Regions from separate parts of the Pseudoalteromonas sp. APAL1 genome, predicted to be linked through region 4. Evidence: predicted binding sites of a transcription regulator. Region 4 holds the regulator's gene; each other region holds the start of a gene.

The links. Region 4 encodes sigma-54, which starts transcription at its own class of promoters, with help from an activator protein. Its sites were predicted from a motif close to GTTGGCACGNNNNTNGNNT; they were not measured.
Region 1: the regulator sigma-54 is predicted to act here: its motif matches at 1,478-1,496, upstream of L1264_RS13065 (LruC domain-containing protein).
Region 2: the regulator sigma-54 is predicted to act here: its motif matches at 5,259-5,277, upstream of L1264_RS06875 (EF-hand domain-containing protein).
Region 3: the regulator sigma-54 is predicted to act here: its motif matches at 3,516-3,534, upstream of glnA (glutamate--ammonia ligase).

Annotation. Positions count from the first base shown of each region.
Region 1 covers NZ_JAKGAW010000025.1:15,207-23,530, reverse strand. Annotated here, with positions in the region: gene L1264_RS13065 (LruC domain-containing protein) at 1-1,444, opposite strand, end outside; gene L1264_RS13060 (ATP-binding protein) at 1,669-3,825, shown strand; gene L1264_RS13055 (M28 family peptidase) at 3,818-5,215, opposite strand; gene L1264_RS13050 (sensor domain-containing diguanylate cyclase) at 5,398-6,300, opposite strand; gene L1264_RS13045 (VanZ family protein) at 6,362-6,760, opposite strand; gene L1264_RS13040 (alpha/beta hydrolase) at 6,762-7,592, opposite strand; gene L1264_RS13035 (ABC transporter ATP-binding protein) at 7,752-8,324, shown strand, end outside.
Region 2 covers NZ_JAKGAW010000010.1:23,394-31,717, reverse strand. Annotated here, with positions in the region: gene pta (phosphate acetyltransferase) at 1-226, opposite strand, end outside; gene L1264_RS06905 (acetate kinase) at 231-1,445, opposite strand; gene yfbV (terminus macrodomain insulation protein YfbV) at 1,735-2,181, shown strand; gene L1264_RS06895 (putative RNA methyltransferase) at 2,178-2,975, opposite strand; gene L1264_RS06890 (energy-coupling factor ABC transporter permease) at 2,972-3,622, opposite strand; gene xthA (exodeoxyribonuclease III) at 3,619-4,428, opposite strand; gene L1264_RS06880 (exonuclease III) at 4,675-5,109, shown strand; gene L1264_RS06875 (EF-hand domain-containing protein) at 5,317-5,838, shown strand; gene scpB (SMC-Scp complex subunit ScpB) at 5,969-6,559, shown strand; gene rluB (23S rRNA pseudouridine(2605) synthase RluB) at 6,556-7,428, shown strand; gene ald (alanine dehydrogenase) at 7,523-8,324, opposite strand, start outside.
Region 3 covers NZ_JAKGAW010000018.1:53,446-61,769, forward strand. Annotated here, with positions in the region: gene ntrC (nitrogen regulation protein NR(I)) at 1-228, opposite strand, end outside; gene glnL (nitrogen regulation protein NR(II)) at 247-1,317, opposite strand; gene L1264_RS10840 (DUF4124 domain-containing protein) at 1,404-1,919, opposite strand; gene glnA (glutamate--ammonia ligase) at 2,054-3,460, opposite strand; gene typA (translational GTPase TypA) at 3,968-5,791, shown strand; gene L1264_RS10855 (BLUF domain-containing protein) at 5,985-6,404, shown strand; gene L1264_RS10860 (MBL fold metallo-hydrolase) at 6,457-7,548, opposite strand; gene L1264_RS10865 (DUF2959 domain-containing protein) at 7,681-8,324, opposite strand, start outside.
Region 4 covers NZ_JAKGAW010000004.1:31,541-39,864, reverse strand. Annotated here, with positions in the region: gene lptA (lipopolysaccharide transport periplasmic protein LptA) at 1-34, shown strand, start outside; gene lptB (LPS export ABC transporter ATP-binding protein) at 31-756, shown strand; gene L1264_RS03280 (RNA polymerase factor sigma-54) at 874-2,370, shown strand; gene hpf (ribosome hibernation promoting factor) at 2,397-2,684, shown strand; gene ptsN (PTS IIA-like nitrogen regulatory protein PtsN) at 2,688-3,140, shown strand; gene rapZ (RNase adapter RapZ) at 3,141-3,986, shown strand; gene L1264_RS03260 (HPr family phosphocarrier protein) at 3,998-4,270, shown strand; gene mgtE (magnesium transporter) at 4,482-5,840, shown strand; gene L1264_RS03250 (YgiQ family radical SAM protein) at 5,876-8,053, opposite strand; gene L1264_RS03245 (bifunctional diguanylate cyclase/phosphodiesterase) at 8,175-8,324, opposite strand, start outside.

The DNA of each region.
Region 1 (8,324 bases), on a different contig from region 4:
TCAACTTTGTACGGTAATTCATAACCAAATCATTAAAGTCATAATCACCAGCGAAGGGCCATTGGTCTTCATAAGCCAGAGTTACCCAGCCATTCTCACTTGGGTAAGCAAGACTACCGTAGGTATTAATAGGATAGTCTTCAACTTCTCCGCCTGTAACCCCGCCTGTTGCAGTTATTGGATTTGCTTCGCTACCGTCTGTAACCCGAAAACGTGCCCATGTTGCCCCCATAACAGCATTACTTGGTACATCAACAAGAACACTGTTATCCCCTTGATTAAGGCGATATTTACTCACTGTGATTTCGTCTGCATCAAACTGGTAATTTTGGTCCCAATCAAACCAAGCATATAAATAGCCATTATCATTTGGTGATGTGACAATAATTTGGCTTGTTGAGCCGGCAACAAAATCAGTTACAAACTTGACCCCATCGTCAGAGCTATCTACTGATGACTGGAGAAGATCACTGGCAGTGTTTAGGTTTTCTCCATCAACACTTGCACCGAGATAAACAAGGTTAGATTGGTCTTCATTAGGATCGAACAAGTGTCTTGCACCGCTATCTTCTAACGTTGTTTGATAAGGTCTAGGCGCATCACCAAAATCAATCGAGTTATCTGTAACTTTTACCTCTGCTATAGCACAACGTGCCCCATCATTTTGGTTAGATGTAGGGCCCAATGTAAACACAGACGCAGTTGGTGTATAACCCGACACAGGGCTGATGTTTAAATTAACCCTATGGACTTTACCGCTTCGATTGTTACTAAAATAAAACTGTCCTTGCAAATCAAAGTAAGCTGCACCATTGGCGCCTGTATCACCTGCAATGTCGAGATTTGTAATAAAAACAGGGCCACCATTTTCAACGTTGATCTCATATAAGTCGCCGTTTGATTCAACAGCGTAAAGAAGAGTACTGTGCGGATGAAATGCAAAGTCATAAATAGAGAGATTCCAGTTAGCAGAGCCTGGAATTAATTCAGCTTGGTATTGTTCATTTTGTGCTGTTAAATTAATGGCGTAAAGGCCAAAGCGTGGATGATATAAGTAATACACTGCCTTCTTTTGCTGCTCATCAACTAAAATATCACCCACATAAAAGTTCGTATCTGGTAAGCCGCTTACATTTAAACGCTCTAGCTTGTATTGGTTATTTATGCGTACCACACTTTTAGGGGCTTGCTTACTAAAACCATACATGTATTGGTCTTGGTAATTAAAGCCCACCGCATTAACACTGTCGTTATTAGCTTCGCTTGCAAAATCCATTGCTGCTGCAAGCACTGTCGTTTTCGCAGATACTAAATCAACACCATACATCTGTGCGGGCGAACCCTGAATTAAAAATGCTTTACTTGGACACTGCTCAAATGGTGCTGCACTTACCAAGCCGTTAGCAAGTGCCGCTGTTAAGTAAATGAACATGTTAATTTTCATAATTACACTCTCCTTTGGGTGTGTAATTACTTAAAGCAGCAACCATTCCAAAAAATAAATTGCCTTTTAACAATGCGTTATAAAAATCTAGCCAATATTATTCGCAAGTTGCGAGAAGAATAATTGCATAATGCAATTCCTTTTAGCTATAAAAGCAAATCATTCCCATTTAAAAGTATGACATGCTAGACTAGTTGGGATTTAAAAAAATAATAAACCCTACTATGAAACTTAAAGCCGCTGTTTTTCTGTATTTTGCCTTATCAATGAACTGTGCTTTTGCATCATCATTGCAAAACCATATTGACGAAGCCAGAGCAATCAGTGATTACCAAAAACGATATGAGTATTTATTAAGTATCGATAAACAACTTTTAGAATCGGCAAGCCTTGCAGAAAGAATCAGTTTTAACGTTAGATTAATTCACGTTCATATACAGCTTGGGCAGTTTCAGCAGGCGCAAACAATAATAGATGAGCTTGAAGCAGGCCCAAAATACAAAAACGACTCCCCTATATACAGCGAGTTGTATCTTGCTAAAGCACGACTGGCCTACAGAAAAAGTGACTTAGAAACCGCAATTTCGTTATCTCAACAAAATGTCGCGCTATTTCAGCGTTTGCAACTTAGCGATTATGAAATTGACGCCGTGGCGAGCCTTGTCAGTGCCTATCATAATGCTGGTGAGTATCAAGCCGCCTTGAACTTGCTTGAGGTTTATATTCACGACAACAATCGCGAATTAACCTTAAAGCAAAAAGAAATGCTCTACCATGGTTACTCACGTAATCTTGAGCAGTTAGACAGGTTAACGCTTGCTCTGGAGTATAAACTAAAACGCCGTGAGCTAGTTCAGCAGATGTCACCGTCTATTTCATTACAAGCAGGCATAACCTATTCGATTGCGCAAAGTTATTTAGATTTAGGCCAATACGAAAAAGCAAAGAGCGAGTTTATTACAGCGCTTAGTTTTGATAGACAAACGGGGTCACTTTCAGATATCGGACATAGCTTAGTTAAGTTATCACAATGCGAATATGGGCTACACAATTACACTAAAGCACTTGAATACGCACAAGAGGCTCAGCAAGTATTTGCTAGTTATAACAGCACAAGAAATACCGCTTGGGCTAAGCATAATATTGCAATAAATTTGCTTGAAATTGATAAAGCTGATCAAGCATTAGCAATTGAAAAACAAGTAATCACTGAACTGAAAGAAGACGATCACTTATATACTGATGTGTTACTGACATTAGCAAAACTATACATTGGCTCGACTGAGCTTAAACAAGCTAAACATTATGCACAGCAAGCCTTTCAATTAAGTAATCAAAAAAATAGGCTGCAAAAGCAGATCCTTGCCCTTGAACATCTAATTACAGTTGCACAACAGCAAGCTGATTATCAACAAGCATTGTCGTATCAACGCACTATCACGAAGCTTGAAAAAAACTTTGCCCATAACAACTACAATCAACGTTTAGCAGAGTTACAAAACTCAATTGCTATTCGCGACCGAGATTTGGCCATTCAAAATTTAAAACTGCAAGACCATGAAAAAAGCCAAGCCATAGCCTCACAGCGTCAAACAATCTTATACAGCATTTTATTATTTAGCTTGCTTTTAGCTGTAATGGGCATTGCATTATTAAGAGTAAAACAAAGAAAACAACTGATTGAACAACGCCGGAATTATCTAGATAAACAAATCAGCCAACGTAGTAAGTTATTATCACAAGTTGCCCACGAACTAAGTGGTCCATTAACAGGGTTGCGCTTACACCTTGAAACTCTGCAAGCTGGTCTTATTCAATTTAATGAGCTTACCTACGAAAAGCTCAACCAAAAAATCACCGACATGGCGACCTTAGTTGCTGATTTAAATAAAATATCTCTTTTAGAACAAAGTAGTTTTCAGCTCAAGCTAACAGCAATTAATGCTGCTGAGTATTTCCAAAGTTTACACGCAGATATGGTGATCCAGCTGGATCAATTTGAAGTGGGATTCACACAAAACATAGCCGATGAATTAACATTAGAGTGTGATGCAACAAGGCTTTCACAGTTATTTGCAAACTTAATCAGTAATTCGCTTAAGTACACGCATCAGCCCGGTAAGATTAATTTAACGATTAGCCAAAGCCAAACACAGCTATTGATCCGCTATGAAGATTCAGCCCCTGGCGTGAGCGATGAAAGTTTAACAAAGATTTTTGACCACCTTTATAGAGTGCCTGACTTAAATACAGTTAAGCAATCAGGATCAGGGATTGGGCTTGCGATAGTAAAACAAATTGTCGAAGCCCATAATTGGCGTATTACGGCAGTCCATAGCGAACTCGGTGGTGTCCGCTATGATTTAACGATTGCTATTTAGGTGATTTGTCTGGCCATTCAAATGCACCAACATCACCAGGAAATACAACCGGTGATTCAATTCCATCTTTGTTCACAGCAGCAACACCAAAATAGTAGTTATCGATAACAATATTTTTCAGTGTTGCTTCGGTGACTTTGCCAACATCACGACTAAATTGCCATTGTGGCTCACTGGTATAACGCCAATAGATTTTATAACTAACCACAGTTGGATCATCACTTTCATGCCACGCCAAGGTTGTACTTGGCTTTACAGCACCTGAAATACTGACCCCCGTTGGTGGTGCAGGCGCCCATGCCATTGATGCCATCGTCACTGCATTTAGTGACGTTAATTTCGCTGCATAGGCAAAATCAACATGATCAATGGTGTCACCGTAGGTAATACCATTTTCAGTACGTAAGTCATGGTGTTGTTGGTTATAATTTTCGTTGGTTTCCATAATACGCACAGCTGCAAAGCCTACATCGTTAAATGGACGATGATGCCCTCCTCGGCCAAAACGATCGAGGCGATATACCAGCATAGTATCTAGGTTTTCAATATAGCGGTCTGCGATTGTATCTATGTAACGCGCAAGGTTACGACTTGCAGAATCAACCTCACCACCGGTAAAACGGCGTTTATGGGCTTGCTCTTTGGTTTCGATAACACGGGTGCCTTCAGAAAAGATACGTGCAGTTGTGTTATCTGTTACGCCATTGATTCCCGTTGAGTTACCAATCATGTCGTTGTTTAAAACGCCATGAACACGCCAGTTATGCTCTTGTGCGTATTTAGCTAAAATTTTACCGCCAAACAAGCCTTGTTCCTCACCAGAAAGGGCTGCATAAACAATTGAGCCATTAAATTTATACTTTGATAAAACTCGCGCTGATTCAAGCACACCAGCTACACCGGATGCATTATCGTTTGCACCGGGTGCGTCCGAGGTATAGTCCATTACATCAGAGACTCTCGAGTCAATATCACCCGACATCATAACCATACGATTTGCATCAACTTGGCCGCGCTGAATAGCCACAATATTGACAACCTCTACCGGGTTTGGAATACGCTTTTCACCGGAAATAGTGTCTTTTACTTCGATAATCTCCAGGCAATTTCCGCAAGCTTTAGAAATTGCCTCAAATTCAGACTTGATCCAACGTCGTGCAGCACCAATGCCGCGGGTATCAGATTTCGTCTCAGAGAGAGTATGACGAGTACCAAAATCAACCAGCGTTTGTATATCTTGTTCTATACGCGTTTTTGAAACTGCATTTGCAATATCATGCAAAGCTTGTTGATCTTTGTATTGAGGTGTTGTGGCATGAGCTGCCGAGACCAATAACAGCGATGAGCTAAACAAAGCACCCGTTGTTGTTATTATTTTACGCTTAAACATAGTTTCACTCCTTCAATGAATCATTCAAGGCTAACTAATATTTCATTTCACGCAATAGTTATGAGTTAGAAAACAAATTATTAGGTTGAATAATCTGAGTTTATCTTTTGTGTAGGTGCTGTGAAGTTTAAAATAAGTAAGAATCGTAGGAATTGAAGGTAACTGCTCAGTTGTAAGTGACACTATGATTTTGTACCTGGTAATGTCATCGTATCATTATAAAACACCACCTGATTGCCACCCGCGTACTTTGCGTTATACATGGCTTTGTCAGCGCACTGAATTAAATACTCTGCATCGCCATAATGTTCTGGAAATAACACAGCACCAATACTTGGCGAGTAAATAAGCTCTGCATCATTATAGATAAGTGGTTTACAGATTTCTGCTTTTAACTTATCAACGGCTTCTATCACGTCATTTTTATTCTTAACGCTTTTCAATACCACGACAAATTCATCTCCACCTAAACGGCCTACTGAGTCACCTTTTTTCAATACATGGCGAATACGCATGGCAATTGTTTTTAACAGCTTATCGCCCGCTCCATGACCATGGATATCATTAACTTGCTTAAAGCCATCAATATCAATAAATAACACGCCTATTACTGTTGAAATGGTATTCGCAATTGACAAAGATTCTTCTAATTGTGTGGTCAGATAATGACGGTTAGGTAAATCGGTAAGTGAGTCATGGCCTGCCATATAAATTAATTTTTGTTCTAATTTTTTTTGCTCAGTAATGTCATAAGCGATTGCCACTCTGACTTGTTTTTCTTTTGACCAATAAACTGACCACAAAACATGGACTATTCTGCCATCTTTTCTTACCCAACGATTTTCAAAACGTGGATCATCATTGCTAGACACTATTTTGTTGATAGCCTGAATTGTTTTTGCTCTGTCTTCTGGATAAACAAAGTCGAGCATCTGTCTATTAATAGCCTCTTCTGGTGCGTATCCGAAAATAGATTCAAAGGCTGGATTTGCAAAAAGCAAAGTACCTTTCGAGTCTACAACACAAACAGCATCTAATAAGAGAGTGATAATATCAGATAAATATTCCGATGTTTCTTGGTTCATACGCGACTAAATTGTTTGCTTTGCAATAAGTATAGACGAAACCAAGCAAGTGGCTGAAAGTTTAGGGCTTAACTGGGTATAACTTTTTACTAAGCCAAAGTGATATTGCGCTAAATACAGCAATCCCTAAGAAATCTGCAATTAAATCGAAAACATCTAAAGTACGTGTTGCCACAAAATATTGACTAAATTCTTCTAATACAACGAACGTGGAAACAATGAGCACCGCTAAATAAATTTCATGTCCAACAAGTTTGATAGTTTTAAATTTAAACGCAAGGTTAATGAATAAAGTCAGCAAACCAAACAGGCAAAAATGGCCCAGTTTATCGCCATAAGGAATTGCAGCAACTAAATCAAAAAGCAGTGATTTTTGCCCCGTATTTGCTAAATAAATTACCCAACCAATAAATCCAAAAAAGCTAAGCGCCATTAAAAACAGCAGTCGTTGCAACATCATCTTATTGCCCCATATGTGTTGTTAAAAACAGAAACTGATAAGGGATTACTTTATTCCAGTAATGCCAATCGTGAGAACCCGGACGCTCTATGTAATCGTGACGAATTCGCAGCTTAAGCATAGCTTGGTGCAGCGCTCGGTTTTGCTCTACAAAGAAGTCATCTACACCTATATCGAGCATGAAAGCGAGAGTATCAGCGCCTTTTTTCCACGCTGTGTTACCTGCAGCTATTTTATGTAAGTTATTAATAATGGCAATGTTATCCCACTTTTCTTGATTATCGGCATAGCCACCCAATACTTTTGCAAGGCCAAATTCAGCACTAAACGGTCTTACATCAACACCTGCCGAGATTCCCGATACTGCGGCAAAACGAGTTTGGTTATTAATGGCAATATGCAAAGCACCAAATCCCCCCATCGATAAACCTGTTATTGCACGGCCACTTTTAGACCGATTGGTCGAATAGGTTGTGTCTATATAATTGACTAAATCTTCAGCGATGTAAGTTTCGTATTGCGAACTTTTGTCGATGTCAGAATCGAGATACCAAGAGCCGAAGTTTCCATCAGGATTAACGATAATGACGTTATATTGATCGGCAAGTTTTTCGATATCTGTTAGTTTTGTCCAATCAGTATGGTTGCCGCTATAGCCATGTAATACATAAATAACATTGTAATTATTAGATTCTTGATAGCCATCCGGTAACGTTACCGTAACGGGTTTCTCAATGGCGGTTTGTTTACCCTTAAATGTGTGAGTTTCGGTTTGGTAGGCACAAAGTGGTAAGCTAATAACAAGCGAAAGTGTAAAGAGCAACTTTTTCATAATTAATTCCTTTTTCTTATTATATTTTCACTTCTCACAGAAGATGTAAATAACTGAATAGAGGATAGATTTTGATCTGAGTTTTTGAGCTAAATGAACTGCTAAAAAACCACTCAAATGATATAGTAGTGCTACTTTGATTTTTAAAAAGCGTCGTCTATGTATCGTTTATTTGAACGGATGACTAATCCGTTTCCGAAAGAGCAACCATCTCAACCACCTAATAGCTTATTTGCATTTTGTCGTCATTATACCCGTGGCATGGAACTCTCATTGCTACTGATGTCTTTAAGCGCAGCTGCACTTGCTATTTTAGAAGTCTCGCTTTTTAGTTATATGGGGCAATTAGTTGATTGGCTCGGTCAATACACCCCTGATACCCTTTTTGTTGAGCAGCAGGCTGAGCTTACAAAAATGGCAATTGTGCTGCTGGTAGTATTGCCCATAGTTGTATTTTTTCACTCAGCAGTGTTACATCAAGCGCTACTGGGTAACTACCCTATGTCTATCCGTTGGCTAGCGCACCGTTATTTGCTTCGTCAAAGTGTTAGCTTTTATCAAAACGAATTTGCTGGTCGTATTGCGACAAAAGTCATGCAGACTTCATTAGCCGTTCGTGAGTCAGTGATGAAACTGCTCGATGTACTAATGTATATCGTAGTCTACTTTGGTGCCATGGTATTTTTAGTCGCTGAATCTGACTGGCGTTTGATGCTGCCATTGTTAGTTTGG
Region 2 (8,324 bases), on a different contig from region 4:
GCTCTGCATAGCTAAGCTCAAATGGTGTAGGTGGATTAATTGGCGAACCATGGGTGACAATTTGCGTTGACTTTTCTGGGCCTGTATCGCCAGAACGAGGCTGTGCGATTGGCTTAAAAAAGTTTACCTTTAGCGCTTTTTGCTCAAGCGCGCGGACTAAACCAACAGAAACAGACGTTAAACCAACCCCCGTTGAAATAGGGATCAACATAATTCTATGTGCCATTTACTTAAGCCTCCTGTGCAATACGGGCAGCATCGTTAGCAATCACCCATTCTTCGTTGGTAGGGATCACAAACGCTTTCGCATGCGCTTGGCCTTTTGAAATTAGACCTTCTTTACCAAAACGTGCCGCTAAGTTTGCATCTTCATCACACTCAAGGCCTAAAAAGCCTAATTGAGTGATGACTTTGTCACGAATAATATCTGAGTTTTCACCGATACCGCCGGTAAAAATAAGTGCATCTAAACGTTGTAGAGGAACTAAAAAAGCAGCTATTTGTTTAGCTAAGCGGTAACAGAAGATATCGAGTGCAAGGTTTGCTTGCGGGTGGCCTTCAACGGCGGCTTCTTCGATAGTGCGGCAGTCATTTGATAATTCACTAATACCTAGCAAGCCACTTTGCTTATTGAGTAAATCATCAATTTCTTGAGCAGTGTAATTAAGTTGCTGCGTTAAGAAAGTGAATAAACCCGGATCGATGCTACCACTGCGAGTACCCATCACTAAGCCTTCAAGCGGCGTAAGACCCATACTGGTATCTACGCTCTTGCCATCTTTAATCGCACACACTGAGCAACCATTACCTAAATGTGCACTGATCACATTAGTTTGCTCGCGCACTTTGCCTAATAATTTTGCTGCTTCACCAGCAACGTAGTAATGACTGGTACCATGAAAACCATAGCGTCTTACGCCATGCTCTTTATAAAGCGAGTAAGGCAAAGCATATAAGTAAGCAATATTAGGCATGGTTTGGTGAAACGCAGTATCAAACACGGCAATTTGTGGCAGCGCTGAGAACGCTTGCTTTGCAGTGCGAATACCCAATAAGTTTGCTGGGTTATGAAGTGGTGCAAGTGCCGCTGTTTTTTCAATAGCTGCAAGTACATCATCGTCGATAAGTACAGATTCAGTGAAATGCTCGCCACCGTGCACCACACGATGACCTACAGCGATTAAATTATCTGCAAGACCTAAGTTATTGACTAGCTTAACCAATTCAGCAATCGCCGCATCGTGGGCTTGACCTTTAGCAAGTTCAATCAGCTTTTTTTCACCATTATATTTATATTTGATTGAAGGTGTGTCTGAGCCAAGGCGCTCAGCTAAACCTGAAATAACTTCGTCAGAAGTGGTGGCATCTAAAATGGCAAATTTTAAACTTGAACTACCACAGTTCAGTACTAAAACATGGTGTGGTGGGTAAAGGGGCGTTGGCATAGCTAGGTCCTAAAAGTACGATATCAGTCAGTGTATATTAAGGCTTGATAATTAGAATTCTTTGCCAGTATAGTAAATAAGTATTTTGTTGCTACACTTAACAAAGGTGGGCTGTAATTATACTAAAGTCTCGTTGACTTAAGCCGATAACATTTTATCTCATTTAGACTATTAACGTTAGTGTCAATGACATAAATTGTTATAAAAACGAGGACAGGTTTTGCAGGGATTGTATCCGGGAGTGTGTTACACTCAGTTGTGAAACAGTATGAAAACCCGAGGAGTGATGATGCAAAAAGGTGTCATGTCACAAGTGCAAACAGGTCGTCAGTACGCGAAAAAATGGCCAATGCGACAAGAGCTAGCTCCAATGTTTGCTGAATTCAGAGTGATCAAAGCCACAGACTTGGCGATCACAGTCATGCCTATTCTGGCTATGTTCACAGTGTTCATGCAAGTAAACTATTTAGGTAGTGATTACTTCCCTCAAGCTATTACTATCGCTTTATTTTTTCTGTCGTTACCTTTTCAAGGCTTGCTGTGGTTAGGTCGTCGCGCTCAAACCCGTTTAGAACCAGCTATGTTAAGTTGGTATACCGAGCTGCATAGTAAAATGAAGGCGCATGGCTATCAGTCACAACTCACAACTGAAAAACCATGCTACACAGATTTAGCTCAACTTTTAAAAGATATGTTCGAAAAGATGGATAAAGCGTTCACAAAAGAACACTTTTAATCACGAATAAACTGGCTCACATAAAACGATAACGTTACTTTTTGTGGGCCTTGTTGCTCTATCTGCTGCCAATGCTCTGGGCGAAACTTCCAAGCAAACGGCGTCATCATAATTAAATGTTTAATCTCATCAACAGGCAATAGCACCTGTTGCTCTAGCAAGTTTATTGACTCTTTACTAAACCCTGCTGGTGGCTCTATCTCTGTATGTGGTTTTACATCCGCATAAATAAACGCTTTTAATTCTTTAAGATGCCAAGGTCCTGGACTTGCGACAATTAGACTGCCTTGCGATTTGGCAAGTCGAGCAAGTTCTTGTGCAAATAAGGGGGCAAACACACTGACAAGCACATCGGCAGATGCGTCAGCAAAAGGGGCTTGGCTAATCGAGGCAACACTAAAATTTGCATTTTCATAACGCTTAGCCGCGTATTTTACCGCCGGCTTCGAAATATCAACACCATATACTTCGGCACTCGATTGCGCTGCTATTGCTTGGGTATAAAAGCCTTCGCCACATCCTAAATCAATTACTGTATTTGGTTTAAGTGATGCTACTAACTCAGCTAAAGCTTGCTGTAAAAAAAGGTAGTGCCCCGCACTTAAAAAAGCTCGGCGTGCTTGCACCATTTCAAGGTTATCACCTGGTTGTTTCGACTTTTTATTTTGCACGGGTAATAAATTGACATAACCCTCTTTAGCGATATCAAAACTATGGTTGTTGTCACAGCGGTAAGTTTTATCGGTTAGCGTAAGTTCAAGTTTGCAAAGCGGGCAGTGATAGTGAAGACTCATGAGTCTAAATAGTCCTTATCATAAAAGGTTTTAACCCAGTGCGGGCGATAGGTGATCAACAAGGTAATAGCCATGCCATTGAGCATTGCTTCTGGAAACCAAATTATGGCACATAGAATGAGATAGTTTTCTGAAATCTCAATAAAACTGTAATCACCCAATAAGTAATAAAACACACCACTGGTAAGTATTTTGATACAAGCGATAACAGCCGCGGTTAAAAATGCGCATAAAAAGATATAAATAAAAAAGTGTCTTGGTAAATAGCTATAGCAAAGTACAAAACACAAGTAACTCAGCGTGATAGGTATAAATGCCGTAAATAGTAAATGCACAGGCAATAAGGGCAGTGGTAACTGAGCGACTAACACCAGCAGTAGACTTGCAAGGCTGCTTGCAAAAATAGCCAGTCGCCAACCTAAAATCAGGGTCACTGCGGTGACCCCTAATATATGCAATTCGAGGCCCGGCAATATTCCCGCTTTAATGCGCCATAATATTGCAAGTACTAAAGCACACGCGAGCACACCCACTTGTCTTATTGGTGTTGCCAATAATTGGGATGCGCTTTGCTTATCAAAGCTTAGCCAAAGTACTAAAGCCACACAGCTCCACAAAGGGAGCTGCCATTGCATCGTCTCTATCATGCGTTAAATGTTGACCAAATTGGCGCATGATCAGATGGTTTTTCGATACCACGTAATTCGTAATCGATACCTGACTCAATACAACGCTCAGCAAGCGCTGGGGTTGCTAAGATCACATCAATACGTAAACCGCGATTGTCATCAAAACCTTTTGAGCGGTAATCAAACCACGAATATTGTTCGGTTTTTTCTGGGTATAGTTCACGGAAGGTATCTTTAAAGCCCCAGTTTAATAACGTGCTTAGCCATTCACGCTCTTCTGGTTGAAAAGAACATTTACCTGTTTTTAACCAGCGTTTACGGTTAGGCTCTCCAATACCAATGTCGAGATCGGTTGGTGAAATATTAATATCGCCCATCACAATAACATCTTGCTCTGGTGTGTGATTATCTTCTAAGTGAGTCATTAGATCTTTATAGAATTGACGCTTATATGGGAACTTGGTTTCATGGGCAATATTATCGCCTTGCGGGAAGTAGCCATTCATCACAGTAAGATCGCGACCATTTTCTTGAGTCACTGTTACGCTGATCATACGACGTTGTGATTCATCTGTATCGGTTGCAAAACCTTTTACAACCGATTTAGGTTCTTGCTTACATAGCATTGCCACGCCGTAATGCGCTTTTTGACCATGGAAATAAACGTGATAACCCATTTTTTGTACATCCTCAAGCGGGAAGGCTTCATCATGCACTTTGATTTCTTGTAAGCCAATGATATCTGGTTGATGTTTATCAATCACCGCTTGCAACTGGTGTAAACGGGCGCGCAGGCCGTTAATGTTAAATGAGATTACCTTCATGGATTACCTATCTGAATTTTTGTTTATTCGTTTAGGGCAATTCTACCATCAAAATAGGGCTTATTCATGAGCAAATTACGAAAATCAAATTGAATAAATGTTGATCAATTGCTGCTTATTTTAAAAACATTGTTAACTCAGTATTAATAATTAAATTAAATAAATAATTCAGTTGATCTACTTATTTTTGGTTATATAATGCGCACAAATCACCCGTTCATATTATGTACTATTTAAAGGTAAACCATGAAAAAACAATTAGTGATGCTTTCTCTTGCATGTATCTCATTTGGCTCATTAGCAAGCAACCCGCACTACTTTTCAGCTGATAACCGTATTGAATCAAAGTTATGTAGCTTAAGTGCGAACGAAGGGTTTACCGCTGCACGTAAAGAAGCAGCAAAGCATGGCATTTCAATGTCACGTTTTTCAAAGAGCATTTTATGTAACGGTACTGACATCCGTGAAATTGCTAAAAAAGCACAATCACAAGAAGCTGCAACAAAGGCAGCTGTTGAAGTGTTTGCTAAAAATGAGCAAAAAGAGACTCAACTTTGTATCACTGCACTTAAAAAAGGTTTAACACCTGTGCGTGAAAAAATTGGTAACTTAAATACTTTAAAATGTAATGGCGAAGCAGTAACAGATTTCGTTAAGCGTTACCAAAACGCAGCTATCTAATAGCAACATTATAGTTAGATTGAAAAAGCGCTCTTTAGAGCGCTTTTTTTTATGAAAAAATTACAGTAATTAATGAAAAGCTTGCTAAATCATAGGCTTAACCTTAACTTAACTAGGTTGTAAGTGCTTGATTTTAGACAATAAGGCATTTTGGCATTCAACTTGTAACAGTCGAAGTGAATCTAATCGACTACAAGGAAATGTCTTATGAATAAGTTAACTTTAGCATCAACAATTTTAGCAGCATTAAGCCTATCAGCCTGTTCTGCGAGTAACTCTTTAGAAAAAATCGACAGCGATTTTGGCAGCCTAGATAATGACAACGACGGTTATATCTCTAAAGTAGAAGCTGACGACGATGCTATTTGGGAGCACTTTTCAAATATCGATACCAATATGGATGATCAAATCAGCCGTACTGAATTTAATGCTTACATGCAGTTAAATACAGGCAAGGTGGCAACTGATAGTGAGGTATCTGAATCAGCATTTAAAGCTGAAATCGCTAAATTTGACCCAATCGAAAATGACTTTAAATCGTTAGATAACGATAAAAATGGCTATATTTCTATTGAAGAAGCGGATGACGACGACATTGCAAATCACTTTGGCTATATGGATAGCAACAAAGATAAACGTGTAAGCCGCAATGAGTTTATTAGTTACATTAATAAATATGGCAGTGAAGTTGCCGAAGACGACGCGTTAGAGATGCTTAACAAGAGCTAATTTTATAAAGCAGCTATTAAATACCCCTAAAGCCAGTGTTTTACGCTGGCTTTTTTATAATAATTTTTCCAACCTTGGTCGACTTCTGTCATAATAGAGCGTTAGTGAGTAAAAATGACCTTTAGTTGCAATGGCCGCAAAACGTATCAGTGATGAACAATTAGTCGAAATCATAGAAGCCGCGATTTTTGTTGCCGGAAAGCCCGTGTCTAAGCGTCATTTAAAAGAGACAGTATTAGCTGATTTAAGCGTATCTATGCCACGCATAAATAATGCAATTGACCAAATTCAAACGCATTATCAAACTCGAGGCATTAAGCTTGTTGCCGTTGGCAGCGGTTATCGGTTTCAAGCATGTGCAAGTTTAGCACCTTGGCTTGCAAATTTATGGCAAGAGCGAGCACCGAAATACTCAAGAGCACTATTAGAAACTTTATCCTTGATTGCCTATAGACAACCCATAACCCGTGGTGAGATTGAACAAGTACGGGGGGTTACAGTTGGCTCAGGGATAATTAAAACATTATTAGAAAGAGAGTGGATAAGAGTTGTTGGCCACAAAGAAGTGCCGGGGCGTCCTGCCTTGTACGCCACCACTGCTGCTTTCTTAGACTATTTTTCATTAGCTGGTTTAGATGAATTACCACCACTACCTGAGCTTCAGGAAAGTAAAATCAACCAGTTATTGAGCGATCCTTCTGTGAGAGAACTATCTGAATGAGTAATTTAGAAACTGAAAAGTTACAAAAAGTATTAGCCCGTGCTGGTGTGGGTTCACGTCGTGAAATGGAAAAATACATTGATGCCAACCGCGTAAGTGTTAACGGTAAAGTTGCCCGTTTAGGTGATCGTGTAGAGGCAAGCGATGTAATCCGTGTTGATGGTCACGTTGTGAAAATTGAAGACAAAGCTGAGCGTATTTGTCGTGTGCTTATGTATAACAAACCCGAAGGTGAGTTATGTACACGTAAAGACCCAGAAGGCCGTCGTACGGTATTTGATCGTTTACCACGTGTTGATGGCGAACGTTGGATTGCAGTGGGTCGATTAGATATCAACACTGCAGGTTTAATGTTGTTTACTAACGATGGTGAACTTGCTAACCGTTTAATGCACCCAAGCTACGAAGTAGAGCGTGAGTACTCAGCTCGTGTGTTTGGTGAAGTGACTAACGAAACGCTACGCACTTTAACAAAAGGCGTTGAGCTTGAAGATGGTCCTGCAAAATTCTTAAACATCAAACCTATGGGTGGTGAAGGTATCAACCGTTGGTTCAATGTCACTTTAACAGAAGGTCGTAACCGCGAAGTTCGTCGTTTATGGCAATCGCAAGATGTAGAAGTTTCTCGTCTTATTCGTATTCGTTACGGTAAGTTAGAGCTTGATAAGCGTTTACCACAAGGTGGTTGGGCTGAGCTTGATTTAGATACCGTTAACTATTTACGTAAAACTGTACAGTTAGGTCGCGAAACACAAACTAAGTTGTCGGCTATTCCTGAAAAACGTAAAGACAAGCGTGCTAAAATTAACCAAATCCGTAAGGCGGTTAAAAAGCACAATCAACGCGCTAAACAAACTAAGCGTCGTTAATCAGTAATATCATTGTTTGCAGATAAACTGATTTATTTGCAAACAGGCATAAAAAAAGCAGCGATTCGCTGCTTTTTTTGTTTCACAATGCTAATTAAGCATTTTCAACCGCTGTACGTGGGTCAACATATTCCATGTTGAAAGCTTCAGCTACTTCTTTATAAGTAACTTGGCCTTTGATCACGTTTAAGCCTTTTAAGAAATGTGCATCATCAAGAAGCGCTTTCTTATAGCCTTTGTTAGCAAGGTTGATGATATACGGTAATGTTGCGTTGTTAAGTGCAAACGTAGAAGTACGTGGTACAGCACCTGGCATGTTAGCAACACAGTAGTGAACAACGTCATCAACGATGTAAGTAGGATCTGCGTGAGTTGTTGCTTTAGAAGTAGCGATACAACCACCTTGGTCGATCGCAACGTCAACGATAGCAGAACCAGGCTTCATTGCTTTGATGTGCTCAGCTGTCACTAGTTTAGGCGCTGCTGCACCTGGGATTAGTACGCCACCGATCACAAGATCAGCTTCTAATACGTGTTTTTCTAACGCATCAGCAGTAGAGTAAATAGCTTTAACTTTGTTACCGAACTGTGCGTCTAATGCACGTAATACGTCGATGTTACGGTCAAGAACAACAACGTCAGCACCCAGGCCAACTGCCATTTGCGCTGCGCTACGACCAACCATGCCGCCACCGATAACAACAACTTTTGCTGGCTCAACACCAGGTACACCACCCAGTAACATACCACGGCCGTGGTTTGATTTTTCAAGCGCTTGTGCACCAGCTTGGATAGACATACGACCAGCAACTTCACTCATAGGAGCAAGAAGAGGTAAACCGCCACGAGCGTCAGTTACAGTTTCGTAAGCGATACAGATTGCGCCGCTTTTAACT
Region 3 (8,324 bases), on a different contig from region 4:
GACTGGCAACCCAGGGTTTTGTTCGGCAATTGTTTCAAGTAATGCCATACCATCCATACCAGGCATTCTTACATCTGACACTAGAACGGTAGGCTGACTAAACTTGAGTGCGTTAAGCACATCTTGTGCATTTGCATAACTTTCTGTTTCAAATCCTGCTCGCGCCAGCGCTTTTTCTAATACAAAGCGTATTGAGGCATCATCATCAACTAACCAAACTGTTTTCATGACTACTCCAAAAAACCATTAATCCGTAAAAGGCAAATAGATATTAAATTCTGTATGGCCTGGCCAACTATCGCAGTCAATGTGTCCACCGTGTTGATCAACCAAAGTCTGTGCAATGGATAACCCTAGTCCTGAACCATTTTCTTTGTTAGTGATCATTGGATAAAACAAGGTTTCTCTTAAACTCTTATCTATTCCTGGACCATTATCTGAAATCTGGATCAGCAAGGTTTTCTTCGGTGCTTTACCAGGACGTCTATGTTGATGGTTAATACGGGTTTTTATTCTAATTTCGCCACCATCAACCAGAGCCTGCTGTGCATTGCGAATAATGTTAAGTACCACTTGTTGAATTTTACTTTGGTCAATGTACACACTCGGTATACTTGGATCATAGTCTTTCACTAAAGTGATATTAGCGCTGTTATCTAACATGCTAAGCTTAATCACTGACTCAAGAGCTTGGTGAATATTGCCATATGATTTATGTGGCAATTGGTTTGGACCAAGTAAACGGTCTACGAGCTCTCGTAATCGGTCAGCTTGCTCAATGATAAGCTCTGCACATTGATCACGCTCTTGCTGATCAACCTCGTACTGCAATAATTGCGCCGCTCCGCGTATTCCACCCAAAGGATTTTTAATTTCGTGTGCTAAACCACGAATTAAATTGCGTGCGGCTTGATATTGGTGCATTTGATTTGATGCTTGATCGTGGCGAATTTCATCATCCATTTGTCGGCACTCAAACAAAATATAATTTTCATTATTACTGTTTATTCGGCGGGTGCTAATGGTTAGCTTAGCATGGCGAGAATCGACGAACACCACGTCAGCTCTATGCTGGTGGCAGTCAACGCCATCAAACAACGAGTACTGAGCAATACGTTTTAGGTCAATGGAGTGGTAGTTAAATAAGTTATCGAATGGCTGATTAATTATACGCTTTGGACCTAAGCCTAATAGCTCACTGGCACTATCATTTGCATAAACCAGTTTAAAATCATTATCGAGCAAAATAACGGCTGTACTTAAATTTTTCCAAATACTTTCGAGTAGTTCAGAATTAAAATGTGTATCACTGAGCATGTTTGCACCATTTTAGTGCGTTGCAATTAACAGCAGCTTAGCACAATCCATTTACTTTGCATGATACCGGCTCGAAAAAAATAGTTTCAATTAAGTATCGATGCTCTGTGCATGTAGAAAGTGCTAACAGGGCTAACCGAAACGACTTTATTATTCGCATCTATAAGTTTTGCTTGTAATGTGTGTTCGCCTCGGTCGACATTTCGCAATGCAAAGGTCGTGCTATTACTCGATTTTCCGTGAGGTGTGCCATCGACTATCAGCTGTACTTTGAAGCCTGTTGCAAAACGCGGACTCACTCGTGCTGTGACGTATACTGAGCCTGTATTCTCTCGAACGGTTGCCTCATTTTCTGGTGAGGAAATCGTTATTTTAAAGTTTACAGGTGTCGCACTAGCCGGGTTATCAAGTATGCTGGTGTCGGTTTTAGGCATGGTGAGGTTTTGAGTATTGAGCTTTACTTCTTTAGCCCCAGGGCGAGGTGAGTCTGAGAACACTAAAACACCATTCTCATCTTTCCACGAGTAAATTTTTTTTACTTCACTTTGTGCGTAATTGCATACTGTAAAAAGGAGTAATACTAATAAAATCGTGTTTTTCACTCTGTGACCCTAGGTTATCTAATCTAACTAAAACTTTAGAGTAGAATTGGCCAAATTACCATCAAAAAAGCCCGCAAAGCGGGCTTGAGAACACACATTTATTATCAATCTGATAATTCTGATACGGCGTTAAATTAAACGCTGTAGTACATTTCGAACTCAACTGGGTGAGTTGTCATGTTAAGCTTTTCAACTTCTTTGCCCTTAAGTGCAATGTAAGCATCGATAAGGTCATCAGTGAATACGCCGCCAGCTTTTAAGAACTCACGGTCAGCATCTAATGAATCTAATGCTTCTTGCAGTGAAGATGCAACTTGTGGGATCTCTGCAGCTTCTTCAGCTGGAAGATCGTATAAGTCTTTATCCATTGCATCACCAGGGTGGATCTTGTTTTTGATACCGTCAAGGCCAGCCATAAGCATTGCAGAGAACGCTAAGTATGGGTTAGCTGTTGGATCAGGGAAACGTACTTCGATACGACGTGCTTTAGCAGACGGTACCACTGGGATACGGATTGAAGCAGAACGGTTACGTGCAGAGTATGCAAGCATTACTGGTGCTTCGAAGCCCGGAACTAGACGCTTGTATGAGTTAGTTGACGCGTTAGCGAATGCGTTGATTGCTTTAGCGTGCTTGATGATACCACCGATGTAGTAAAGTGCTTCTTCAGATAGACCAGCGTATTTGTCACCAGCGAAGATGTTTACGCCATCTTTACCTAGAGATTGGTGACAGTGCATACCAGAACCGTTATCACCTACGATTGGCTTAGGCATGAATGTCGCTGTTTTTCCGTATAAGTGAGCCATGTTATGGATAACATATTTCATCTCTTGGATTTCGTCAGCTTTTAATACCATTGTATTGAAGCGAGTTGCGATCTCATTTTGACCTGCAGTTGCTACTTCGTGGTGGTGAGCTTCTACTACTTGACCTAGCTCTTCAAGAACTAAACAAGTTGCTGAACGCCAGTCATGTGATGAATCAACAGGTGAACACGGGAAGTAACCGCCTTTAACACCTGGACGGTGACCCATGTTGCCACCTTCGTAATCTTTATCTGAGTTCCAAGCAGCTTCTACAGAATCGATTTTGTACATAGAACCAGACATGTCTGATTTGTATTTAACGTCATCAAAAAGGAAGAATTCTGGCTCTGGACCAAATAATACAGTATCAGCGATACCTGTAGAACGCATGTACTCTTCAGCGCGTTTTGCAACTGAACGTGGGTCACGCTCGTAACCTTGAAGTGTTGAAGGCTCAACTACGTCACAACGGATGATTAGTGTAGCTTCTTCAGAAAACGGGTCCATTTTAGCAGACTCAGGAACAGGCATAAGCACCATATCTGATTCGTTGATGCCTTTCCAACCTGCAATTGAAGAACCGTCAAACATTTTGCCGTCTTCGAAGAAATCTTCATCAATTTGGTGATGAGGAATAGAAACATGCTGTTCTTTACCTTTGGTATCAGTAAAGCGTAAATCAATGAACTTAACGTCATTTTCTTTGATAAAATCTAAAACCGATTGTGACATGTGTCCTCCAATTGTTGGGTTTTATTTTTGCTGCATTATTGCTTTTGCTCTATGTAAGCTGGTTTCATGCCATTTTTTTAAGGTGTTGTTAAGGCTGATAAAAAAGAAACCGCTTGTTGTTATGTTAACTTTTTATGCACTGTTTTGGTGCGGAAAAAGATCATTTTGGTGCGTAAAAAGAATGACGACGATTTGCACAATTACTGAGCGTGCCAATTTATCGGTTCTAAATACGATTAAGTGCCAAAATATGGTTTAAAAAATGCAATTTTGCCAGTTTTATGCTTATAAAAATTATTATTTTCATAAATTTGTCATTTATAAAACAGATACTTATAAAATGCCTGAAGAAAGTTTTGAAAATTGTATTGGATAAACTTTCATCCATGCCATTATTAAGGGATAATATGCGCCCTTTTAAATCCTATGCTGGGACATCTGGTGAAAATGCCGGTGAGTGCGTAGATCTTGCAGGATCAATGAGATTCAATTTCTCTGAGAAAAAATATGAGCATCGAAAAGTTAAGAAATATAGCGATTATCGCCCACGTTGACCACGGTAAAACAACTTTGGTTGATAAACTGCTTGAGCAATCAGGCACATTAGAAACGCGCGGCGGTAATGAAGAGCGCGTAATGGACTCAAACGACATTGAGAAAGAGCGTGGTATTACCATTTTAGCTAAAAACACAGCTATCTCTTGGAACGACTACCATATCAATATCGTAGACACCCCAGGACACGCCGACTTCGGTGGTGAAGTAGAACGCGTACTTTCGATGGCTGACTCAGTATTACTACTTGTTGATGCTCAAGAAGGTCCAATGCCGCAAACGCGTTTCGTAACGCAAAAAGCATTCGCACAAGGTTTAACGCCGATTGTTGTAATCAACAAAATCGATAAACCAGGTGCACGTCCAGACTGGGTTATGGACCAAGTTTTCGACTTATTCGATAACTTAGGTGCAACTGATGAACAGTTAGACTTTAAAGTAATCTATGCATCAGCTATCAACGGCTGGGCAACAATGGATTTAGACGAGCCATCAGATAACATGGAACCAATGTTCCAGATGATCGTTGATGAAGTATCTCCACCGGATGCAGATCCTGAAGGTGCTTTCCAAATGCAAATTTCTCAGCTTGACTACAACTCGTACATCGGTGTTATCGGTGTTGGTCGTATCAAGCGTGGTACTGTTCGCCCTAACCAACAAGTAACAATTGTTAGTGCAGACGGTACTAAGCGTAACGGTAAAGTTGGCCAAGTAATGAGCTACTTAGGTCTTGAGCGTCATGAAGCAGAATCTGCAGGCGCTGGTGACATCATTGCTATCACGGGTCTTGGTGAGCTGAAAATCTCAGACACTATCTGTGATGTAAATACTGTTGAAGCATTACCACCGCTTAGCGTTGATGAGCCTACAGTAACAATGACGTTCTCTGTAAACACTTCACCATTCGCTGGTAAAGAAGGTAAATTCGTAACGTCACGTAACATCCTAGAGCGTTTACAAGCAGAGCTTGTTCACAACGTAGCACTACGTGTTGAAGAAACTGACAACCCAGATAGCTTCCGTGTTTCTGGTCGTGGTGAGTTACACTTAGGTATATTAATCGAGAACATGCGTCGTGAAGGCTACGAGCTTGCGGTTTCTCGTCCACAAGTAATCCTTCGTGAAGTTGATGGTCAAAAAGAAGAGCCATACGAAACACTTACAATTGACTGTCAAGAAGAGCACCAAGGTTCTATCATGGAACAAATTGGTCTTCGTAAGGGTGAACTAACAGACATGTCTCCAGATGGTAAAGGCCGTGTACGTATGGACTTTATGATCCCAAGCCGTGGCTTAATTGGTTTCCAAACTGAATTCATGACATTAACGTCTGGTTCTGGTCTTCTTTACCACACATTCGATCACTACGGCCCACATAAAGGCGGTACTATCGGCGCGCGTAAGAATGGTGTAATGATTGCTAACGCAACAGGTAAAGCACTTACTAACGCATTATTCAACCTACAAGACCGTGGTAAGTTATTCATCGGTCACGGTGTTGAAGTTTACGAAGGTATGGTTATCGGTATCCACAGCCGCGATAACGACCTAACAGTAAACGCACTTAAAGGTAAGCAACTTACTAACGTTCGTGCATCTGGTACAGATGAAGCACAAACGTTAACACCACCACTTAACTATACGCTTGAACAAGCGATTGAATTCATCGATGATGATGAGTTAGTGGAAGTGACACCTCAGAGCATCCGTATTCGTAAACGTCACTTAACTGAAAGTGAGCGTAAACGTGCGAGCCGTCAAGCTAAAGACTAATAAGGTCTTTTAGTTTCACAAAATTAGAACCGCCGTATTGAAAGATACGGCGGTTTTTTTTAGTGGTCAGCCAAGTAGGTTGAGCGCAGCGATACCCAACTTTATTCATGTAAAATTTTAAACTTAACTGCACTTTTTTGCTAAACCCCCCATCTGTACTATCTTTTCTAAATCGACCTTGCAGGAGAGTGAGATGTACTTAGTTAGACTTATTTATACAAGTGAAATTAGCGATGGGTTTGGGCCTGGGGATATTGAAAATATTCTTGAGAAAGCCAAACAAAACAATAGCAAAATGAATGTTACAGGTTTGCTTTGTTTTAATACTACTCACTTTTTACAGTGCTTGGAAGGCTCTAGAAGTGCGGTAAATGCAACTTATCACCGTATTTTGAATGATACGCGGCATAAAAATATTATTATGCTAAATTATTGTGAGATTTTTGAAAGAGAGTTTGAGAACTGGTCTATGGGCTACATTCCTTACTCTAGACTCGTTACTCCGATTACCCTCAAATATTCTGGTACGAGTGAGTTTAACCCGCTCGCTATGTCTGCAGGTAGTGCACACAAACTAATGTTGGCGCTCAGGGATTTACTGCTTAAAAGTTAGCTTAATACCAATTCGCTCAATTAAGCGAATTGGTATACTAGAACAAGCAGCATTATAGTGAAACTTGCTCACCTTCATTAAGAATGTACAAAGGGAGCTTGCTAGCCATTCTTGCTTTCATTGTTAGTAATCTTAGTAGTGCCGAATGGCTTGAATGGTCGCCCATTTGCCAGCTTGAGTTACCATAACCCCAAGGGATCATCACTTTACAGCCTAGCTCCTCAGCTGCGTTAATAGCATCTTCAGGTGTAGTATGAACATAGCGATACCACTTACCATCTTCTTCATGGTAATAAGAAGCTATCGGCATAAGGCATACATCAATCTCGCCGTATTTCTGCTTAATATCCTGAAAATGTTGTGAGTAACCGGTATCGCCAGCAAAAAATAAGGTTTTACCATTTTGTTCTAGTAACCAGCCATTCCAGAGATCTTTGTTGTGATCTTCATAAATGAATGGGACTAGAGTTCGGCTACTAAAATGGTGTGCTGGCACCGCATTAACAGTTAAGTCATTAATTTGTGTACTCGCGTACCACGCCATTTCTGAAATATTAAAGCCGCCAGTCGGAAAGTTATCTGCAAATCCTAATGGCACTAAATAACGCGGCGAATTGCCAATTTCTTCTATGTCGGCTTTGTTAAAATGATCATAGTGAATATGTGAATATATCACAGCATCTAAGCCATCAAGTTCTGCTTGTGTTGGCCAAAAACCTGGTTTGCGATAGATACCTCCAGCTAGCTTAAAGGCCAAGTCTACAGGCGAATCAAATTGCTCTTTGACTGGATCAAATAATAGCTGCTCACCATTGGGTGATTGAATATAAAAGCCTGCATGACCTAACCAGCGAACTGTAAACCCTGAGTTTATTTCAGGTACGCTTTGTTCTGCTTGATATTGGCATTGTGAGTTGCTGTCGTCACATATAAGTAGCTCTGATGGTTCATAGCAATTGTCAGTGCAGGTTGTTGGGTATTCTTTATCACCAGGATATAGGTTATGAAAGCGACCTTCGTAGTCACCTTCAGTTTTTAACGGAGTAATAGTGCCTTCACCGGCAATAACATTGACAGTATTAGGGCTGCTACAAGCAGTTAAGAGTGCAGCTGCAATAAGTGCTGAGAGTGTTTTTAAATGCATACTATGTTTACTTTTTATTCTTTGCCGTGAGTTTAGCAAAATAAAATTTAAGATAAATCATTAAAAAGTAACAAGAGATTACACAAAAAAGCCTACGTTTAAGTAGGCTTTGTTAAAACTTGTTTGCGCTAATTAACCCGCTTTGTTCATTTGCTCAATGAACTTATTAGAGTCTTCAATTGATTTGTTCATGTCGTCCATTAACACTTTTATATCGCGTTTAAGATTCGTAAATTCACCCTTGATAGCTGTAACAGCCTGCGCGTTGAGGTTGTGCTTTAAATACAGAACGTTGTCATGCAGTGATGATAACACCGGCTCCATTTTGCTTTCAGCGCTGCGCATTGAGCGAAGTAGTTGATCAAATTGGCGCTTAGTTGCATTGAGCTTTTTGCTGCTTTCACGTTTTAGTGAGGCGCTTTTGTATTGCTCTAGCTCATCAGCCCATTCTTCAAATAGTGCCTCAGCGACATCTTCAACTTTATTGATATTATTTGTTACGTCATTTGCAGCCGCTAGGCTTGATTCATAATCATCATTTAGTTGCTTATATGCATCCTCAAGTTCACCGCCATTAAAATTGATTAATGTGGTTAATCTATCTAAGGCTGATTGAAATTCTTCTTGGGATTCTTGTTGTGATTCTTTTGTTTCTTCTACGCGGTCGACTAGAATGTCGCGTTTGTGCACTCCTACAGATTCCATAGCAGAGTAATAAGCTGACTGACAGCCTGATAATGCCATGGTTACTGCAAATAGTGGTGCACTTAAAAGTG
Region 4 (8,324 bases):
TGACAACAAACAAGACGATAAAGGCCAACCATGAGCACATTAAAAGCAGAGCTTTTAGCAAAAAGTTATAAAGGCCGCCAAGTTGTCAAAAATGTGGGTCTTGAGGTTGAAGCGGGCAGTATCGTTGGTTTGCTTGGCCCAAATGGCGCAGGCAAAACCACCACTTTCTATATGATTGTTGGCTTAGTACCTAGCGATAAAGGCAAGATCAGCATTGATGATAATGATATTACACTTTTGCCAATGCATAGCCGAGCACGTTTAGGGATTGGTTACCTACCACAAGAGTCATCTATTTTTAGAAAGTTAACGGTTTATCAAAACCTAATGGCTATTTTAGAAACGCGTAAAGATTTAAATAAACAAGGCCGAGAAGAAACACTCAACAACTTACTTGATGAATTTAGTATTCAGCATATTCGTGATAGTCAAGGTATGGCCTTATCTGGGGGCGAGCGTCGTCGCGTAGAAATTGCTCGGGCATTAGCCGCAAACCCTAAATTTATCTTGTTAGATGAGCCTTTTGCTGGTGTTGATCCTATTTCAGTGTTAGATATAAAGAAAATTATTGAACACTTAAAAAATCGTGGTATTGGTGTATTAATCACTGACCATAATGTTAGAGAAACCCTTGATGTTTGTGAAAAAGCCTACATTGTTTCTCATGGGGAGCTAATTGCATCAGGAACACCTGAGCATGTTTTAGCTGACCAAACCGTACGCGATGTGTATCTAGGTGAGCAATTCAGGCTATAACCAATAAGCCACCATCTAGCGCATCTGCTAAACTAAATAACAATGACAATAAATCGATATAAATTTACCTGTGACTGCACAGGTGTCGATAACACATAAAAGGATTGTTAGGGATACATGAGGCAATCATTACAGCTGCGCATGGGCCAGCAACTTACAATGACTCCACAACTGCAACAAGCAATTCGCTTGCTGCAGCTTAGTACATTGGATCTCCAGCAAGAAATTCAAGAAGCACTTGATAGTAACCCTCTGCTTGAAGTGGAAGAAGCAGATTACAACGATGAAAACATTGGTAAGAACGAGCAAAAAGCTGAATCTGATGATACTCAGCTAAGTGCATCGGCCGAAGAAGCGCCGAGTGAGTACGAACAAGAAAGCAGCGATGCCCTTAACAAAGACACCGTTAGTGACGATTTAGCCATGGATGTGACATGGGATGAGTACATGAGTGCTGCCCCATCAACATCATCAGGTCCAATGCCTGAAGATGAGTCAATTTATCAGGGTGCATCGACTGAAACCCTCCATGAATACCTTATGTGGCAATTACAACTCACACCATTTAGCCCAACCGATGAAGCGATCGCTGTCGCCATCGTAGAGGCAATTGATGACTCAGGTATTTTAACTGTTAGCTGCGAAGACATAGTCGAAAGTTTTAATCAAAATAATGATGAAGAAGAAATCGAACTAGATGAAGTCGAAGCGGTCTTAAAGAGAATACAGTTGTTTGATCCAGTAGGGATTGGTGCCCGTAGCTTACAAGAGTGCTTATGTATCCAGCTTCGCCAATTCGATGCGAGTACGCCGTATTTAGCTGAAACTAAAATGGTTTTATCTGAGCATATTGAATTATTAGCAAGTCGCGACTATCGCACTTTGATGAAAAAGACTAAGCTTAAAGAAAGCGAACTAAAAGAAGTAATGACGCTGATCCACAGCTTAAACCCTAAGCCAGCTGACAGCATAGTTCGCGAAGAGTCTGAGTACGTTATACCCGATGTATCGGTTAAAAAAGTTAAAGGTCGTTGGGTCGTTGAATTAAACCCAGATTGTATGCCAAAAATTAGAGTGAATAGCCAATATGCAGCTATGTCACGCTCAGTAAAATCGAGCAGCGATAGCCAGTTTATTCGCTCTCATTTACAAGAAGCTAAATGGTTTATTAAAAGCTTAGAGAGCCGTAACGATACACTTTTAAAAGTGACCAATTGTATCGTACAGCAACAACAAGCATTTTTTGAACATGGCCCAGAAGCCATGAAACCAATGGTGCTGAACGATGTCGCAGAAATGGTCGAAATGCATGAATCGACAATTTCACGTGTTACAACACAAAAATACATGCACACCCCTCGCGGGATTTTTGAGTTGAAATATTTCTTCTCAAGCCATGTCAGCACAGAAAACGGTGGTGAGTGTTCATCAACAGCAATTCGCGCTTTGATCAAAAAGCTTATCGCTGCAGAAAACTCAGCTAAACCATTGAGTGATAGTAAAATTGCAGATATATTGGCTGAGCAAGGAATTAAAGTAGCTAGACGCACAATTGCAAAATATCGAGAGTCTCTAGCGATACCTCCGTCTAATCAGCGTAAGAGTTTGATTTAGACGTTTTACATAGAAGGAAAATGCTTATGCAACTAAATTTAACTGGTCGTCATGTAGAAATCACTGATTCATTAAGAGACTATGTAAACAGCAAGTTTGCAAAACTAGAAAGGCATTTTGACCACATTAATAATGTACATGTCATTCTAGATGTAGAAAAATTAAGCCAAAAAGCAGAAGCAACTTTACATGTAAATGGAGGCGAGCTCTTTGCCTCAACTGCACACCAAGATATGTATGCAGCCATTGACTCGCTAATCGATAAACTAGATCGTCAAGTCATTAAACACAAAGAGAAATTAGCTCGACACTAAATTATGAAACTTAGTTCACTTACTAACCAGGACTGCAGCAAAGCTGCGGTCCTTTTTAATAGCAAAAAAAGAATCCTTGAATATATCAGCGAGCTGGCTCACCAGCAGCTTCCTCATTTATCTCAACAAGACGTCCTTGATGCCTTACTCAATAGAGAAAAATTAGGCAGTACAGGTATTGGTCGTGGCATTGCTATTCCACATGGCCGCATGAGTGGTGCAGAGCAACCACAGGCATTTGTCATAGTGAGTGAATCCCCAATCAATTTTGACGCAATTGATAACCGACCTGTGGATATTTTCGTTGCACTCATCGTACCAGATGGAGACAGCCAACTTCACCTAAAGACCTTATCGACAATTGCTGATAGACTAAAAGATAAGGAGTTTTGTAAACAGTTACGTAGCGCCAAAACAGACCACGAACTGTTTCAGGTCATATCAGCAGAGGCATAAATGGAATTAATTATCATCAGCGGTCGCTCAGGCTCAGGTAAATCGGTCGCTTTACGTGTACTTGAAGACTTGGGTTACTACTGTGTTGATAATATCCCAGTCAACTTATTACCTTCGCTTGTTCGTAGCGTTTCAGACAACTATGACAAAATAGCAGTCAGCATAGATGTGCGTAACTTACCGAAAGAGCAGCAAGAGTTTAATGATATTCTTGAATACCTGCCAGGTTTCGCAAACCCAACACTGTTCTATTTAGACAGTGATGACCAAACTCTGATCAAACGCTTTTCTGAAACGCGACGCTTACATCCTCTATCGATTGACTCGCTGCCACTCGATTTAGCAATTAAGCAAGAAAGAGTATTACTGGATGTACTGATCACGCGCGCTGATTTTATGATTGATACCACCGACCTGAGTGTTCATCAGTTAGCTGAATCTATTCGTGAAAAGATCTTAGGTAAAAAAGATAAAAAGCTGATTATCACCTTTATGTCGTTTGGCTTTAAACATGGTATTCCTAAAGAAGCCGATTACGTATTTGATGCACGTTTTTTACCAAATCCACATTGGGAGCCAGATCTAAAGCCACTCACAGGCTTAGATCAACCAGTAAAAGATTACCTTGCAAGTCATAGCATAGTGCAAAAATTTACATGGCAAATTCAAACATTTGTGCAAACATGGTTACCTCACCTTGAGCGTAACAATCGAAGCTATCTTACTATCGCAATTGGCTGTACTGGCGGGCAACATCGCTCGGTATATTTAGCGCAGACCATTGGTGATAGCTTTTCAAAAACGCATGCGAACGTAAAAATCCGCCATCGCGAGCAAGATATTTAATTGGATGCCAGATGCACGCAGAAGACACGTTTTTAATTCAAAATAAGCTTGGCTTGCACGCACGAGCAGCCACTGTTTTAGCACAACTTGCTTTGCAATTTGATGCTAAAATTATGCTTTATCAAGACGATAAAGAAGCTGAAGGTGATAGTGTTTTAGCCTTAATGTTACTTGAAAGTAGCCAAGGTAAAGAAGTGCGTGTGGTATGTGAAGGCCCAGATGCAGAGGCTGCACTGAACGCAATTGGAGAATTAATTGCACAACGCTTTCATGAACAAGAATAGCGTTTGCTAAGGCTTAACCGTTTAAGTTAAACTTAGTTCAGGTATTTATAATTCTCTTTAAATATCCTACTTTTATATCGTTCACACCTTAAAAATACAAAGCACTTAATAATTTTATCGCAGTGTGAAGATATCCTGCAAATACACCACTTAGCAACTATGCTGTATTTGCAGAATCTGTATTAATCTATTTTCAGTTGTAAGGACGCCAATGCCAGAAGCCTTTGAACAAGACTACCCACTACAACAACTTAAACAAGTGACCAAGTCACTCAATAGTGGACAATTTGTTCAGGTGCGAGGCATGCTCGCTAAAACAGCTCCGTGTGATACCGCTTTATTATTAGAGTCATCTCCCCATAAAATTCGTCGCATGCTATGGCAGTTGGTAGACCCAGATGTGCGTGGTGATGTTTTAGAAGAACTCTCTGAAGACGTACGTTTAGGTATTATTGCTCAGATGGAGCCTGAGCACATTGCTGCTGCAACCGAAGACATGGACGACGATGACTTAGGTGAAGTTCTTCGTAGCCTTCCTGACACCGTTTATCAAGACGTAGTCAGTGCAATGGACTCGCAAGATAGAGAAAGGGCAACTCAGGCACTGTCGTACCAAGAGCGTTCAGCCGGTGCCCTGATGAACAGCGATACGGTAACAATCCGTCCAGATGTTACCTTAGATGTAGTCCTGCGCTATTTACGCTTGCGTGGTGAACTACCAGAAGGTACGGATGACTTATACGTTGTTGATAAACATAACTGCTTTTTAGGCGCGCTTTCGTTAACCACATTACTGACCAACTCATCGGATAAAATTGTTCGTGATTTAATGGATGAAGAGTGTGAGTCAATCCTGATCTCAATGGATGAAAGTGATGTAGCGCAATTGTTCGAGCGTCATAACTGGATTTCAGCCCCTGTTGTTGATGATAACGCTCACTTGCTTGGTCGTATTACCATCGATGATATCGTTGACGTCATCCGTGAAGATGCTGAACACAGCATGTTAAGCCTTGCTGGTCTTGACGACGAAGAAGATACCTTTGCGCCAGTACTCAAAAGTTCGCAGCGTCGCTCTATTTGGCTGGGAGTTAACTTATTAACCGCATTGCTAGCAGCAATTGTGGCAAGCTTTTTTGAAAACACCTTAGCAATCTTGCCTATTTTGGCGGTACTAAATGGTATCGTACCTTCAATGGGTGGTGTTGCAGGTAGCCAAACATTAACACTGGTTATTCGTGGTATAGCGGTTGGCCATATCAACCAAACAAACCAACGCTTCTTATTACTTAAGGAACTGGCGATAGGCGCACTGAATGGCGTTATTTGGTCGATATTGATTGCTGGTGTGGTTGCCCTATGGCAATGGGACTTTAAGCTCGGTGCGGTCTTAGCGTTTGCGATGTTTATGAATCTTGTTGCCGCTGGTATCGCGGGTGCGAGTATTCCGTTAATTCTTAAGAAAATGAAAATTGACCCAGCCCTCGCCGGCAGTGTGGTGCTGACAACCGTCACCGATATTGTTGGTATTTTTGCCTTTTTAGGCACCGCAACCTGGTTATTGATCTAATATAAAAACGGCCCTTTAAGGGCCATTTATATCTTTTACTTTGCGCGCTGCTTATTTTTACCTACTCTAGGCTTGGTATTGGCCTTTTTGAATTGGCTAAAACCAGTGTGGCGTGTAAGTGCCGCACGGCCTTTACCACCTTTACTATTTGCTGCTTTTTCGTTGCGACTCTCTTCAGGCACCAAACAGTTTGGCCCTTTACCGATTAGATTCGCTTTGCCCATTTTTCTAAGAGCTTCGCGGATCATCGGCCAGCCGGCAGGATCATGATAACGTAAAATAGCTTTATGCAAGCGACGCTGACGTGCCCCTTTTGGCACAGGCACTTGTTCAGTATTGTTTTTAATATTACGTAACGAGTTCATCTCGGTATGATAAATTGTCGTTGCGTTGGCCATTGGCGACGGGTAAAAATTTTGTACCTGATCAAGCTTAAAGTCATTGGCCTTTAACCATAACGCCATGTTAACCATGTCTTCGTCTTTCGTTCCTGGGTGTGCAGAAATAAAATACGGGATCAAATACTGTTTTTTACCGGCTTCTTTTGAGTATTTATCAAATAGCTCTTTAAACTTATCGTAAGCCCCCATGCCCGGCTTCATCATCTTAGATAGTGGGCCATCCTCGGTATGTTCAGGGGCAATTTTTAAGTACCCGCCTACGTGATGAGTAACCAGCTCTTTTACATAGCGTGGATCTTCTACTGCTAAGTCATAGCGTACGCCTGACGCAATCAAGATTTTCTTCACGCCTTTCACATCACGGGCTTTTTTATAAAGCTCAATCGTTGGGGTGTGATCGGTGTCCATATGCTTACAGATATCAGGATAAACACATGATAAACGTCGGCACGTGCTCTCGGCCTTTTTGCTCTTACAGTGCAATTTATACATATTCGCTGTTGGGCCACCTAAGTCAGAAATTACCCCTGTGAAGCCCGGTACTTTGTCACGAATTTGCTCAATTTCATCAATAATTGATTGCTCTGAACGGCTTTGAATAATGCGTCCTTCATGTTCTGTAATCGAACAGAAAGAACAACCACCAAAGCACCCGCGCATAATGTTCACCGAGGTTTTAATCATTTCATAGGCAGGAATTTTTTCATCGCCATAGCTTGGGTGCGGAATACGCTGATATGGCAAACCAAATACGCCATCCATTTCTTCAGTTTCAAGCGGAAATGCTGGCGGATTCACCCAAATAGAACGGTCGCCATGGCGTTGAAACAAGGCACGTGCACAACCTGGATTTGTTTCTTGGTGCAAAATACGCGACGCATGGGCATAAAGCGGTTTATTTACACTCACTTGCTCATACGCTGGTAACTTAACGTAGGTCTTTTCCCATGGCTTAGGACGCGCAGGCTGAATAGTGATTGGCTTGGCAGCCTCAGCGCTTAAATCAATACCCGCTTGTTTAAACTCAGACTTACTACAACCGACATCATCTGCACCATACGGGTTTGGAATTGGATCAATCTTACCGATTTTATCGATAGCCGTAGAGTCACTGCCACGCCAGCCCGGCAAAGGCTCTTTTCGAATAACCGCGGTACCACGAATATCTTGAATGGTATCAACCGACTCACCACCAGCAATTCGGTGCGCAACTTCAACAAGCGGACGCTCTGCATTACCGTAAATTAGAATGTCAGCTTTGGCATCAAACAAAACACTTCGGCGTACTTTTTCTTGCCAGTAATCATAGTGCGCAATACGACGTAAACTCGCCTCAATACCACCAATAATTAACGGCACATCTTTATAAGCTTCACGACAGCGTTGACTATACACAACCACAGCACGATCAGGACGTTTACCACCTATGTTACCCGGCGTGTATGCATCATCATGGCGCATACGCTTTTCAGCAGTATAGCGGTTGATCATCGAGTCCATATTGCCCGCAGTCACACCAAAAAATAAGTTAGGCTTACCTAACGCCATAAAGGCATCTTTTGAGTTCCAATCAGGCTGAGCAATAATACCAACGCGAAACCCCTGAGACTCAAGCATGCGGCCAATTACAGCCATACCAAAACTTGGGTGATCAACATAGGCATCGCCACTGACGATAATCACATCGCAACTATCCCAGCCTAATGCATCCATTTCTGCACGGGTGGTTGGTAAAAATGGCGCCGTGCCATAGCATTCAGCCCAATACTTAGGGTAAGAAAACAGGCCTCGCTCGGCTTTTAATGCGCTCATAAAGTGTACTCTGCTAACAAAAGGGGCGAATTATAACCCACTCTTATAGATTATTATAGAAAACAAAACGCCCTTCACATTGAAGGGCGCTGCAAGTAACTAGGGTCAAGAGCTAAGCTAATTAATGTTTGGCTTGTAAATATGTGATTAACTCGTTCTCAGGCATAGGCTTAGCGTACATAAATCCTTGTACTTCATCACAACCAAGCTCAAGTAAATAATCAGCTTGTGCTTGTGTTTCAACTCCCTCTGCAATTGTTTTTAGACCTAA